4 regions of the Sphingobacterium sp. UBA6320 genome follow, and region 2 is predicted to be linked to each of the others. Evidence: riboswitches for the same ligand, from Rfam matches in the RefSeq annotation. Region 2 holds a riboswitch; each other region holds the start of a gene.
The links. A riboswitch is a leader RNA that binds a small molecule or an ion and turns the genes downstream of it on or off. The one in region 2 is predicted to bind S-adenosylmethionine.
Positions count from the first base shown of each region.

Region 1 (3,189 bases), on a different contig from region 2:
AAACTCCTATATCAGAATTAGTTTATGTGCTTCAGTTGAAGTGTTGCAAGAGGCTATTGAGCGAATTAAAGAAGTTAAAGAAACGAATTAAGATTAAAATAACATGATAAATATAGCCATTATTGGCGTCGGTTTAATTGGTGGCTCAGTCGCCATGAAACTAAAAGAAAAGCATTTTTGTGATCAGGTATTTGGTGTCGACAAAAGTGATGCTAACTTAACAAAAGCATTGCAAATTGGCTTTATCGATCAGAAAGCAACGTTGGAAGAGGCACTAGAAAAATGCAAGGTCATTATTCTCACGGCTCCTGTGGATGCGATTATCTCGTTGGCACCAAAATTATTAGATCTAGTAACAGACCAAGTCATTATTGACATGGGATCTACTAAGCTTAATATTTTACAATTGATCTCAGAACATCCAAATCGTGGTCGGTATGTGGCGGCTCACCCTATGGCAGGGACTGAATATTCTGGCCCAGAAGCAGCTTTACCAAACTTGTTCAAAGATAAAATGATGGTCTACGTGGAGGCTTTTAAATCTGATGAAGACGCTTTTGAACTCGCAGATTCCATTACTGAACAACTGGAAATGCGCACGTCATTTATGACTGCGGAAGAACATGATACCCATACCGCTTATGTTTCACATATCTCCCACCTGACTTCTTTTGCGCTAGCCTTAACGGTATTAGAAAAAGAAAAATCACAGGGCAGGATATTTGAATTAGCGGGTTCTGGATTTGAATCCACAGTACGTTTGGCTAAAAGCTCTCCCGATATGTGGACACCTATTTTTAAACAAAATAGAGTAAACGTATTAGAAGTATTGGAAGAAAATATTAAACAGTTGCAAGCTCTGAAAGATGCTATTCAAGAGGAAAACTATACACAATTACATAAGTTGATTAAAAAATCTAATAAAATAAAGCGCATTATAAAATAAAGCTCCTGTTATTAGTTTAGGGTCGTTCACTTAAGTTAAAAAATGCTAGAAGCCAATACTTCTAGCATTTTTTTGTTCGCAGCCATCATCATCGGCCATTGTGCGATCACATACAATCAACCATTTCTCTAAACTAAGAGAATCATCAACTTGTTCTTTTGATTCAACCTTTATTTCTACTAGGATCAATGTGTAAATGCTCTTCTTGATGAACAGCATATCCGATATCACTCTTGTCCTTATAGGACAGATAGATAATAATGGGAATTATAGCGGATTGGCGGCTACTTTACGAATAGATGTCGAATTGTAACCGATTTGTGCAAAGCGTTTTTTTCACCTTTTAAGAATGCGAAGACGCACATCTCCCTTATCCTTTGTTTTCTTTTGATTCCATAATTAACCTAAATTACTTAACACTCTTCATATTTAATAATTACACCTTTTTCTCAAGAAAAAGAAACTACATTTCTTACTCATGTATTAAATAAATAATTCAAAATATTTTGGTTTCTAAATTCCAAGACATATATTTGCAACGTAGATCGAATCGAAATACACCTAATCAAAACCTTTCAATCAGGTCTTGATTTATAAAGAAGTGGCGAGAGACTGGCTCAATGACCCACTGGCAACCTTCAAAATACGTTTGAAAAGGTGCCAATTCCTGTCCATATCAATATTGTTATGGAGGATATAAATGAAACGACAATGATATTTACATTACAAAAAAACAACAGGGTAAGTTCAATTACCAACGTAACATTTACAACTCTTGCATCAACTTCAATGCGAATGTTTGAGCACATGTTTATGTTTTATTGTTAGATCTATCCATTTTTTACTTAATGGATAGCAAGTGCATCTACATGTGCAGATCCTCACTCTATAATATTCACGAAAATATTCAACTAATTAATTATAAAAAACCATGTCTACAAATAAAAATTTAAAATTCGAAACTCTACAAGTTCATGCAGGACAAGTTGCAGACCCAACTACTGGCGCACGTGCAGTACCTATATATCAAACCAGCTCATACGTATTTGAAAATGCGGAACATGGCGCTAACTTATTTGCATTAAAACAGTTTGGAAACATCTATACCCGTCTGATGAATCCGACAACAGATGTTTTTGAAAAACGCATTGCTGCATTAGAAGGTGGTGTTGCTGCAGTGGCGGTTGCCTCTGGTCAAGCTGCGCAGTTCATCGCATTAAATAATATTTTAGAGGCTGGTGATAATTTTGTGTCGAGTAGCCATATTTATGGTGGTACATACAATCAATTCAAAGTTGCATTTAAAAGAATTGGAATTGAGGTCCGCTTCACGAAAGAGACAACAGCTGAGGAGTTTGAGTCATTGATCAATGAAAATACGAAAGCATTATACTTAGAAACAATTGGAAATCCAAGTTATGATATTCCTGATTTTGATAAAATAGCTGCAGTTGCTAAAAAACACGATTTACCTTTAATCGTAGATAACACTTTTGGAGCTGGGGGCTATCTATTCAAACCGCTAGAGCATGGTGCTTCTGTTGTTGTCGAATCTGCGACAAAATGGATCGGCGGACATGGAACAAGTATTGGCGGTGTCATCGTTGATGGTGGTACATATAACTGGGGCAATGGTAAATTTAAACAATTTTCTGAACCTTCTGAAGGATATCATGGATTGGTCTTCGCAGATGTATTTGGCCCAGATGGTCCATTTGGCAACATCCAATTTGCAATCCGTGCACGTGTGGAAGGCCTTCGTGATTTCGGACCGGCTATATCACCTTTCAACTCATTCCAGCTTATACAAGGTCTAGAAACGCTTTCGCTACGTGTTCAGCGTCATGTAGACAACACCCTAGAAATCGCTAGATGGTTAGAAGCGCATCCGCAAGTTGAGCAAGTGAACTATCCGGGCTTGAAAAGCTCACCAAGTTATTCAAATGCACAGAAATACCTAAAAAATGGATATGGAGCGGTTCTTTCTTTTCAGATAAAAGGCGATGTCACTAAAGCCGATGCTTTTATAGATAGCCTAGAGTTAATTAGCCATCTAGCAAATGTAGGTGATACAAAATCATTGATCATCCACCCAGCCGCTACAACACACCAGCAACTCAGTGCAGAGGCACAAAAAGCAGCAGGAGTATTTGTTGGGTTATTACGGTTATCGGTAGGAATTGAGCATGTCGATGATATTAAAGATGATTTACAACAAGCTTTCGATAAAATAAAATAATTTC
Region 1 is NZ_DJTA01000008.1:283,563-286,751, reverse strand. Features, by position in the region: gene B3P23_RS05105 (pyridoxal phosphate-dependent aminotransferase) at 1-91, shown strand, start outside; gene B3P23_RS05100 (prephenate dehydrogenase) at 104-946, shown strand; SAM riboswitch class I at 1,535-1,649, shown strand; gene B3P23_RS05095 (O-acetylhomoserine aminocarboxypropyltransferase/cysteine synthase family protein) at 1,878-3,185, shown strand.
Region 1: linked by a shared signal. The riboswitch ahead of B3P23_RS05095 (O-acetylhomoserine aminocarboxypropyltransferase/cysteine synthase family protein) and the one ahead of B3P23_RS03775 (5-oxoprolinase) in region 2 are both predicted to bind S-adenosylmethionine.

Region 2 (3,189 bases):
GCCACTGATCTCTTCGCTCTGACCTGTATCATCTGTTATTAGAACTGCTGACCTAAATATCGGTTTATCAACGTCAGATTGTTGGTTTAACCATATCCAAGCAACCGCTGCTGAAAAAAGCACGATGGCTGCTGCGACTTTCCATAACCATTGTATCTGCTTCATCTTCACTGGAGCGATACGATTGTTTATATTTTCCCAATGTTTCTGTTGGAGTTCAACAAGAGGGACATCGCTATCAACCTCGGTCTGACTATCGTCAAAACTATTATACCAAAGCTGAAATTGGCGGATCTCATCCTTAGAAGCCGTACCCTGGTTGATACGGGCAATAATTTCTTTTATTTCTTGTTGCGATTTCATATGATTAACAATCGTGGTCTATAATAGAAGTACCACAAGTATCAATCAACGCACGCCGAAAATTAAAAAAATAATAAAGATTTCAAATTATTTATAAAAATCCTCAAATGTTTTAGACTTTTACTTATTTGATTTTCAACAGTACGAGGTGAAATATTCAATTTTTCAGCGATTTCCTTACTATTGAGATTGTCGATTCGAGAATAATTAAAGATAATTTTGGTCTTCTCCGGTAGTCGTTCTATCTCCTGAAAAATAAGTTGCTGAAGTTCTTTTGAATTCAAGGCATCATCCAAATTAAGTTCTTCTATCCGATCCAACAGACCATAGGAGGTATGATCAATATATTCAACTCGAGAAGATCGGTTTAAATATTTGATAATAGAGAATTTAGTTGCCTGAAACAAATAGGCTTCAAGATTTTGAATTTCGTCAAGTTTGGGGTTTTTCCAAAGAGAAACAAAGATATCCTGTAAAATATCTTCCGCAATATCTGTCTGTGGAAGCCTGTTATTACAGATTACAAATATCTTATCCCAATACCTTTCATAAATGATCTTAAATGCTTCTTGGTCTCCAGCTCGGATCAACTTTTGTAAAGTTAAATTATCGAGTGAGCTATAGTTGTTTTTCATTTTTATCCCCGTTCTGTCGAATATCTACAAAACGAATCCATGTGATGGGCCAAAACTACAATAATAATTAAAAGAAAACAAGACAGTTAACCATCGAGAACTCGGGTATTCGGTATTTTACCCCAATAAAGGAATCGCGTAACTGCATCAAAAAAATATCCATATCAAACTTGATCATGAAGCTATAGCAAAATCTATGTAGTTAAGCATAGACCTATGCGGGAAAAGAATATCATCCAATTATTTTAAAATAAATTTTGATTCAAAATAAAATCTACTAACTTTGTAGAGTATTCAGAATTGCACGATGCAATACCAACCGAGTTAAGTAACCGCGGTGGTAAATTAATATGGGTTTCGACCAAAAATATCTGGATACAGTTTATGGTTTAATCCTTTAAATTTTTAAATTGTATGTCAACACCAAATCTTTATCAACACTTACTGGAAAAATTCAGTTATTACACCATCAATGAACTGATACAACTCAACAATGATACGGTATCGGAAAAAGGCTGGGGTTCCTCCAAATCCACATTTCGCACGGCTCTCATCAGTACTTTTTCTAAAAGAGGTTTAGACCTTTCCAACATTATTTCAAGAGAAGATGGTTTTACCTCCGTCAAGTATGTAGCAGTTCGATTAGAAAAAAACACGCTTGTTCCAATTGTTCAGTAGGATAGTCAGAACGACATGATCTTTGCAATTTATCTACTAGTCTAATGAATCAGATCCACAGCTTGTTATACTCTAAATTGGCATTAAAAAGATTAGGATATCAAGCTTACAAAAAGTAGTTCAGTTATTTTACTAATAAGCTTCAGTTGTTTATTATTTTCGAACAATTGAAGCTTTTACAAAATTATATTCCTTAAAAGTATATTTATCGTTTATCATATCTACTTTAAACAATAGTTCTCTCCTGATTTATTTCCAATTGCGAGCACAATATTAATACTCTAAACAAAAGATGCATCGATAGTTTGTGCCAAGCATATCTGCATTTTTTATTTGATACTCTGCTTTAATTTCCCAAAAATACGGATATGATCACCTGATCATTACATAATATGTATCTACCTAAAATTTTCAAAGCTTTTATAAAATGACTTCGTCAAAAGCCTTCCTAAATAGAAAATAGGAATTACATTAGATAAAGTAGATTTTGTATCTTGCATGCTCATAATTGTATTTTTTATGAATCGAGTGAAAAGAGCTCAATCCATGATCACACTCCTTATTAAAATAAATTATTTTGATGAAAAAAAAATCTTTAATAACGCTTTCTGTATTACTTTGTGCTTCGGCAACTATGGCGCAAGAAAAGAAAGAAACGAAACTAACTGTTAATATGGAAACACCAGCAAAAACTCCATTAGACCCGCAAACCCTATGGAAATTAGGCCGTGTTTCTGCCGAAGGAATCTCTCCTGATGGTAAAACATTGGTATATGGTGTCTCTAATTACGCTGTGGAGACCAACAGCTCAGAGAAAAACTTATACACCTTATCATTGGAGACAGGCAACGCTACTCCCCTAACCAGTGAAAAAGGCGGCGAGTCTGTGGTACAGATAACAGAAAATGGTGATATTATTTATTTGTTCAAAGGTCAGCTTTGGAAAAAGAACAGATATAAGGGTGAAGCTGTACAATTGACAAATAGCGATACTGAATTAGAAAATGTCAAGTTATCTCCAAATGGTCAATACATATTATTCAGCAAAGCTGTTTTAATCAAAAAGTATCACAGTACAGATAAATATCAGGATTTACCAAAGTCCGATGCCTATGTATTCGACAATCTGGACTACCGTCATTGGGATACTTTTAATAATGGAAAATTTAACCATCCATTCGTGGCTTCCTATAATAATGGAAAAATTGGTGAAGCAATTGATCTGTTACAAGACGAGCCATTTTACAGTCCTCAAATGCCATTTGGCGGATCGGAAGATTTTGAATGGACGCGCGATAGTAAAGCGATTTTATATGTGAGCAAGAAAAAATTTGGTACGGACTATGCTGTAAGTACCAATACGGATATCTACCGTTATGATCTTGCCACCAAGCAAACAACCAATCTAACTGAAGGAATGCTTGGATACGACACCAATCCAACTTACAGTCCGGATGGAACCAAGTTGACTTGGTTGAGCATGAAAACGGATGGTTACGAAGCGGATAAAAAT
Region 2 is NZ_DJTA01000007.1:215,076-218,264, forward strand. Features, by position in the region: gene B3P23_RS03765 (FecR family protein) at 1-363, opposite strand, end outside; gene B3P23_RS03770 (RNA polymerase sigma-70 factor) at 426-998, opposite strand; SAM-I-IV-variant riboswitch at 1,284-1,377, shown strand; gene B3P23_RS03775 (5-oxoprolinase) at 1,413-1,676, shown strand; gene B3P23_RS03780 (S9 family peptidase) at 2,257-3,189, shown strand, end outside.

Region 3 (3,189 bases), on a different contig from region 2:
TGCAAAGACATGGTAAAAAAGGACGTCCTTTTTACCACTTAGTAGTAGCAGATGCACGTGCTCCACGTGATGGTAAATTCATCGACCGTATTGGTTCTTACAACCCGAACACAAATCCAGCGACTATCGTTTTGGATTTTGAAAAAGCTTTGGATTGGATGAATAAAGGTGCTCAACCTACTGACACAGCTCGTACTATCCTTTCGGATAAAGGTGTTTTATACAAAAAACACTTATTAGGCGGTGTTAAAAAAGGTGCATTTGATGAGGCTGCTGCTGATGCTAAATTTGTTGCTTGGACTGAAGCTAATGATGCAAGAATCGCTGGTAAGAAAGACGGTTTAGCTAATACAAAAGCTGAAACTAAGAAAATTGCATTAGCTGCTGAAGCTAAGAAAAAAGAAGAAAAAGCTGCTGCTATTGCTGCTAAAAATGCTCCAGTTGCAGAGGAAACTCCTGCAGAAGAAACTGAAGCTCCTGCTGCAGAAGAAACTGAAGGATAATTTTTCTTTCATACAGTATCAAGAAAGCCGGTTCGACATGATCCGGCTTTTTTTTTAAAAAGAAAATAACTCCTATTTCCAAAGTAGTACTGCAATTTTGTATTTATATTTTTAAATTTGCCCTTTCAAATTAGAACATGACCATAGAAGAAAGTTTTTACATCGGTTATATTAGTAAAACACGAGGATTAAAAGGAGAGCTGCAGCTTTTTTTCGAATTTGAAGATTATCAAGATCTAGATTTTGATGTCTTATTTGTTGAAGTCAATAAAAAATTAGTTCCTTATTTTGTTGCTAATATTAAATACCAAACCAATAGTACCGCTTATTTGAATTTGGAAGATGTAGATCATATCGATAAAGCACAGCCCTTAGTCCGTAAGAAGGTATATCTGCCTAATGATAAAATGCCTGAACGTGATCCTGATGATTTCAGATATACGGATTTAATTGGGTATCTAGTGATTGATGAGGTACATGGAGAACTTGGAGAAATTACACATGTGCAAGAAATGCCACAACAATTTATAGCCACCGTTGATTTCAATGGCAAGGAGCTTATGTTCCCATTAAATGATGATTTAATGCTCGGTATTGATTCAGAAGATCAAGTATTGGAGGTTGATTTGCCCGAAGGCTTAGTTGAGTTGTATAAAGAAATTTAACATCTTCACTATCGAACATGAAGAAATATAAGCCACTACACAAAGATGTGTAGTGGCTTATTTATTTTATCTGATCTTGTTTTTATAGCGCTATAAGCGTATAATTTTTTGAGCAAGTTTCTAATATTATTTTGATTATAAATTTCTATTACCGATATTAGCCGATGCTTATAGAGAAAGGCAGAGGGACTAGACCCAATGAAGCCTTAGCAACCTGTTATTTTATAAGGTGCTACATTCTACCCCAACTCAGAGATGGGAAAGATAAGTTGAAACAAGTTTACTTGTGCATTTCGATGTAAGCCAACCAAAATCATATTTAAAAAAAATTAATGAAAATCGTTGATCATATCAGTAATGCCAAAGGAAAAACTTTGTTTTCTTTTGAATTGTTGCCTCCAGCCAAGGGGCAAGGTATCCAGAGTATTTTTAAAACAATGGATGCACTAATGGAATTCAAGCCTCCCTTTATCGATGTGACTTATCATAGAGAAGACTATATGTATAAGAAACACGAAAGCGGTTTATTAGAGCGTGTGGCTTATCGTAAACGTCCAGGAACAGTTGCTATCTGTGCCGCTATTATGAATAAGTATAAAGTGGATGCTGTTCCTCATCTTATATGTGGAGGATTTACGAAAGAAGAAACGGAGAATGCATTAATTGATCTAAATTTCTTAGGTATTGATAATGTGCTGGTACTAAGGGGAGATGCACGAAAAGGTGATTCTGATTTTATTCCAACAGATGGTGGACATGCATTTGCAACGGATTTATTGCAACAGGTGGTTGATATGAATCAGGGACAATATCTCCATGAAGATATTGCTATATCTGAAAAAACAAACTTTTGTATTGGTGTAGCGGGTTATCCAGAGAAACATTTTGAAGCGCCAAACTTCAATACAGATTTCAAATGGTTAAAAAAGAAAGTAGAAATGGGAGCAGAATTTATCGTGACCCAAATGTTTTTTAATGTAGAAAAATACAAAGAGTTTGTTACAAAATGTAGAGAAAATGGTATTCATGTTCCTATAATACCCGGATTGAAACCGTTGACAACTAAAAAGCAATTGATTACCCTACCTAAGATTTTCCATTTGGATATTCCCGAAGAATTGAGTGAAGCGGTCTCCGCATGTAAAAGTAATGCTGATGTAAGACAAGTGGGAGAAGAATGGCTAGTACAGCAGTGTAAAGAATTAATCGATTTCGGGGCTCCCGTTTTACATTTTTACACCATGAGTAATCCCGGACCGACAAAAAGTATTGTAGAAAAGTTATTCTAAATCAACCTATTTAACGATCAGCCTGCCACGTAAATGTAGCGGGCTTTTTTTATAGGCTGTATTTTTTTGTTAAAAAAAGTTAATCTAGTTCAATTGAAATCTTCTTTCATTATATTTAATTGATTATATATCATCAATTAAACCTGGATCATTCATGAGCTATCAGAAAGTGAACAATATGTTAGGCTGGCTATGTGCCATCATAGCAACAGTAGTTTTTATTATTACGGCTGAGCGGACAACAAGCTGGTGGGACACCGGTGAGTTTATTGCTTCAGCTTATAAACTCCAGATTGTTCATCAGCCAGGAGCACCATTGTTTCTGATGGTACAGAATATCTTTTCAAATTTTGCATTAGGTAATGTGGCTCAGATTGCCTTTTGGATGAATATCGGATCTGCTGTATGCAGTGGTTTGACAGTATTATTTTTATTTTGGACCATTACAGCGTTAGGAAAAAAGATCAGTCATTCTGATGATAAACCAATTCATAAAAATCAAGTTATTAAAATTATGGGAGCAGGTCTTGTCGGTGCCTTAGCCTATAGTTTCTCCGATACATTTTGGTATTCAGCAGTAGAATCAGAGGTCTACGCGATGTCCTCCTTGTGTACTGCAGTAGTATTTTGGGCGATATTAAAGTGGGAAGCTCGCGCAAATAAACCACAAGCAGATCGATGGCTTATCGTTATCGCTTATATCATCGGACTATCAATTGGGGTTCATTTATT
Region 3 is NZ_DJTA01000013.1:52,468-55,656, forward strand. Features, by position in the region: gene B3P23_RS07925 (30S ribosomal protein S16) at 1-503, shown strand, start outside; gene rimM (ribosome maturation factor RimM) at 641-1,168, shown strand; SAM riboswitch class I at 1,334-1,439, shown strand; gene B3P23_RS07935 (methylenetetrahydrofolate reductase) at 1,501-2,457, shown strand; gene B3P23_RS07940 (DUF2723 domain-containing protein) at 2,612-3,189, shown strand, end outside.
Region 3: linked by a shared signal. The riboswitch ahead of B3P23_RS07935 (methylenetetrahydrofolate reductase) and the one ahead of B3P23_RS03775 (5-oxoprolinase) in region 2 are both predicted to bind S-adenosylmethionine.

Region 4 (3,189 bases), on a different contig from region 2:
ATGCAATCTGATAAGTTGTGGTAGAACGTGGTTGATCGTTACGTACGAATGACCATTGTAAGATCGTTACTGGACCTGTTAACATCCCTTTTACCGGACGGTTAGTCAAAGTTTGGGCGTATGAAGACCAACGAACAGTCATATCAGCAGGACGGTAAACATCACCATAAATAACAGGAGGCTTTACACAACGTGAGCCATATGATTGTACCCAACCATTCTTAGTGAAGGCATAACCCGCTAATTGCTCTCCGAAATACTCAACCATGTCATTACGTTCGAATTCACCATGAACTAATACATCGATATCTAATTGCTCTTGAAGACGGATTGTTCTTTCTGTCTCCTCTGCGATTTCTTTGTCATATTGTTCTTGAGTAATTGCACCTTTTTTCAAATCAGCTCTCCATTTACGGACATCTTTTGTTTGTGGAAATGAACCAATTGTCGTAGTTGGGAATGCTGGAAGGTTAAATTTAGCTTGCTGTGCTTCTTTACGAGCAGCGAATGAAGATGTGCGTTTTGCGTCGTCGTCAGTGATGTTTGCAGTACGCTCTTTGACTTCCGGTTTGTGAATTAAAGAAGATGTACGACGGTCTTCTGCAGCAGCTTTATTAGCTTCGAAACGCTCCGCAGTTTTTGCATCTACTTCACCTTCAGCTAAGATCGCTAGATCTTTTACCTCTGCTAATTTTTGCTTAGCAAATGCTAACCAATTTTTAACTTCTTTAGGCAATGATTCTTCGTTATCCTCATTGTCTAAATCAAAAGGTACATGTAATAAGGAACTTGAAGGTCCTACTAATACACGGTCTTTGCCTAGAGCATCAACCGCTTTTTTGATTTGTGCTAAAGATTTTTCGTAATCATTTTTCCAAATGTTACGTCCTTCAACAACACCTAATGAAAGTGTTAATGTAGCAGGAACTTTAGCTAATATAGTGTCGAGTTGATTTTCACCTCTTACTAGATCAACATGAACAGCATAAACTGGTAAGTTTAGAGCGGTTTCTTCGTTGTCACGTAATGCCTCGAAATAAGTCGTTACAATAATTTTGATGTCTTGAGCAGCAGCAGCTAATTTAGTAAATACACTAGTGTATAAAGCACGTGTTGCATCATCGATATCTAAAGCTAAAAATGGCTCGTCAATTTGTACATATTTTGCACCAGCAGCAGCCAATTTGCCTAAGATTTCTTCATATACGGGAACCAACTTATCGATTAGATCGATACGATTGAAACCAGATTCTTTTTCTTTACCTAATAATAAGTATGAGATTGGGCCGATTAATACAGGCTTAGTTTCGATACCTAAAGATTTTGCTTCATTGTATTCGTTTAAGAATTTCTCTGAAGTCAATTTGAATTCTTGATTTTTTACGAATTCTGGAACAATGTAATGGTAGTTAGTATCAAACCATTTTGTCATTTCCATTGCCGTTACATCAACGCCATCTTGTTGAAAACCACGCGCCATTGCAAAGTAAAGGTCCAAATTGTATCCTTTATCTTCGTTGTTTAAGAGTGATTGGTATTGTGCTGGAATAGCACCTACAGTTAGAGTCAAGTCTAATACTTGGTCATAAAATGAAAAATCATTTGAAGGGATCAAATCGATGCCAGCATCTTTTTGAGTTTTCCAGTTGCCTTCACGGATTTTCAGTCCAGCCTGCAATAATTCTTGCGCGCTGATTTTTTTAGCCCAATATGCTTCATTGGCCTTTTTCAACTCGCGGAAGGCACCTACACGTGGGTAACCTAAGTTGTTCGTTAGTAACATAAATATAAAATTATTTTATTTGTTCAACCTTAACGAAGCAAGAAATTAGATGGATTTTTTTTATTTGAAATAAAAAACGATCAAAAATTCTTGAATCTATTTACTAAATTTTTTGATTGCTTTTAGAGAGGAGGGCACAAGATATATTTGTGTCTAGCTTATCATTCCCACTTTTTGATGGGGTAGAATGTAGCACCTTGTCAATCGACAGGTTGCTAAGGCTTCATTGGGTCTATTCCCTCTGCCTTTCTCTATAAGCGCTGTAAATATCGGAATTAGTTTTATAAAAACAAATATTTTGTAACTTTTATATCAAAATGACAATAAATCAAGGCTTAAAATTGAAAATTAGCAGATACACCAAGTTGTTTCCCATTGTAAAATGGAGTTGCCATGGTTAAGTAACTTGTCTTTCTTGATTGCAAATGTTTATCAAATAGGGGTAATAGCCAGTATGCTATTTTTGTTCCCATGATACCAATACCTGCTCCCATAGCGACATCCGAAAACCAATGTTTCTGATTGTACATTCTGAGGTACCCTGTACCCGCAGCTATTGTGTATCCTGCGATACCGTACCAAATGGATTGATCTTTATACTCTTGCCATAACATCTCGGCTCCCGTAAATGCGACAGCAGTATGTCCGGATGGGAATGATTCATGATCAGCACGATCTGGTCTCAAAGTAGGAGTGGTCTGTTTGATCGTGTATACCGTAGATAAGGTGATGGCATGAGCGATCGCACTAATGGCTAGACGTTCTTTGAAGTTATGTTTACTTGGGACACCTAGGAAATTGAGACCGTAAACAGCTGCTGAAGGAATAAAAGCACTGACATTATCAAATTTGAATGTTTTTGATGGATCATTGTTTATGGAATTATTTATCTGTTGATCTTTATTTTTGAGGTATGGGCTGTTTAAGGAGATTATGCCATAAGTCATTAAAGCAGCGGGTACTATTAATTGTTTATAATTTATTTGACTCATACTGGTGTCAAAATCTTCATTATTTTTTTGTAAAGTATCTCTTTGCGCATAAAGAGATGGAGAGTAGCAAAAGATAGAAAGGATAAAAAAAATTGTTATTGATATTTTCATTGTAGCAAGATAAACAAAAAGAGATGTTTTAACATCTCTTTATTATTCGGAGTAAATGTATATTAGCTGACCAATAATTTATAGCCTTTTCCATGTACGTTAACAATCTCAACTTTTGGATCATCTCGTAGATATTTTCTCAGTTTACTTAAGAAAACGTCCATACTTCTCCCTGTGAAATAATTGTCATCATGCCAGATTTTTAAAAGTGCTTCTTCTCTTGTCAGTACATCATTCTTTTTTAAACAAAGTAACCTTAATAATTCGGCTTCTTTTGTCGATAGCTTCTGCTGCACACCTTTG
Region 4 is NZ_DJTA01000028.1:136,668-139,856, reverse strand. Features, by position in the region: gene metE (5-methyltetrahydropteroyltriglutamate--homocysteine S-methyltransferase) at 1-1,783, opposite strand, end outside; SAM riboswitch class I at 1,939-2,043, opposite strand; gene B3P23_RS17500 (phosphatase PAP2 family protein) at 2,119-2,775, opposite strand; gene B3P23_RS17495 (response regulator transcription factor) at 2,949-3,189, opposite strand, start outside.
Region 4: linked by a shared signal. The riboswitch ahead of metE (5-methyltetrahydropteroyltriglutamate--homocysteine S-methyltransferase) and the one ahead of B3P23_RS03775 (5-oxoprolinase) in region 2 are both predicted to bind S-adenosylmethionine.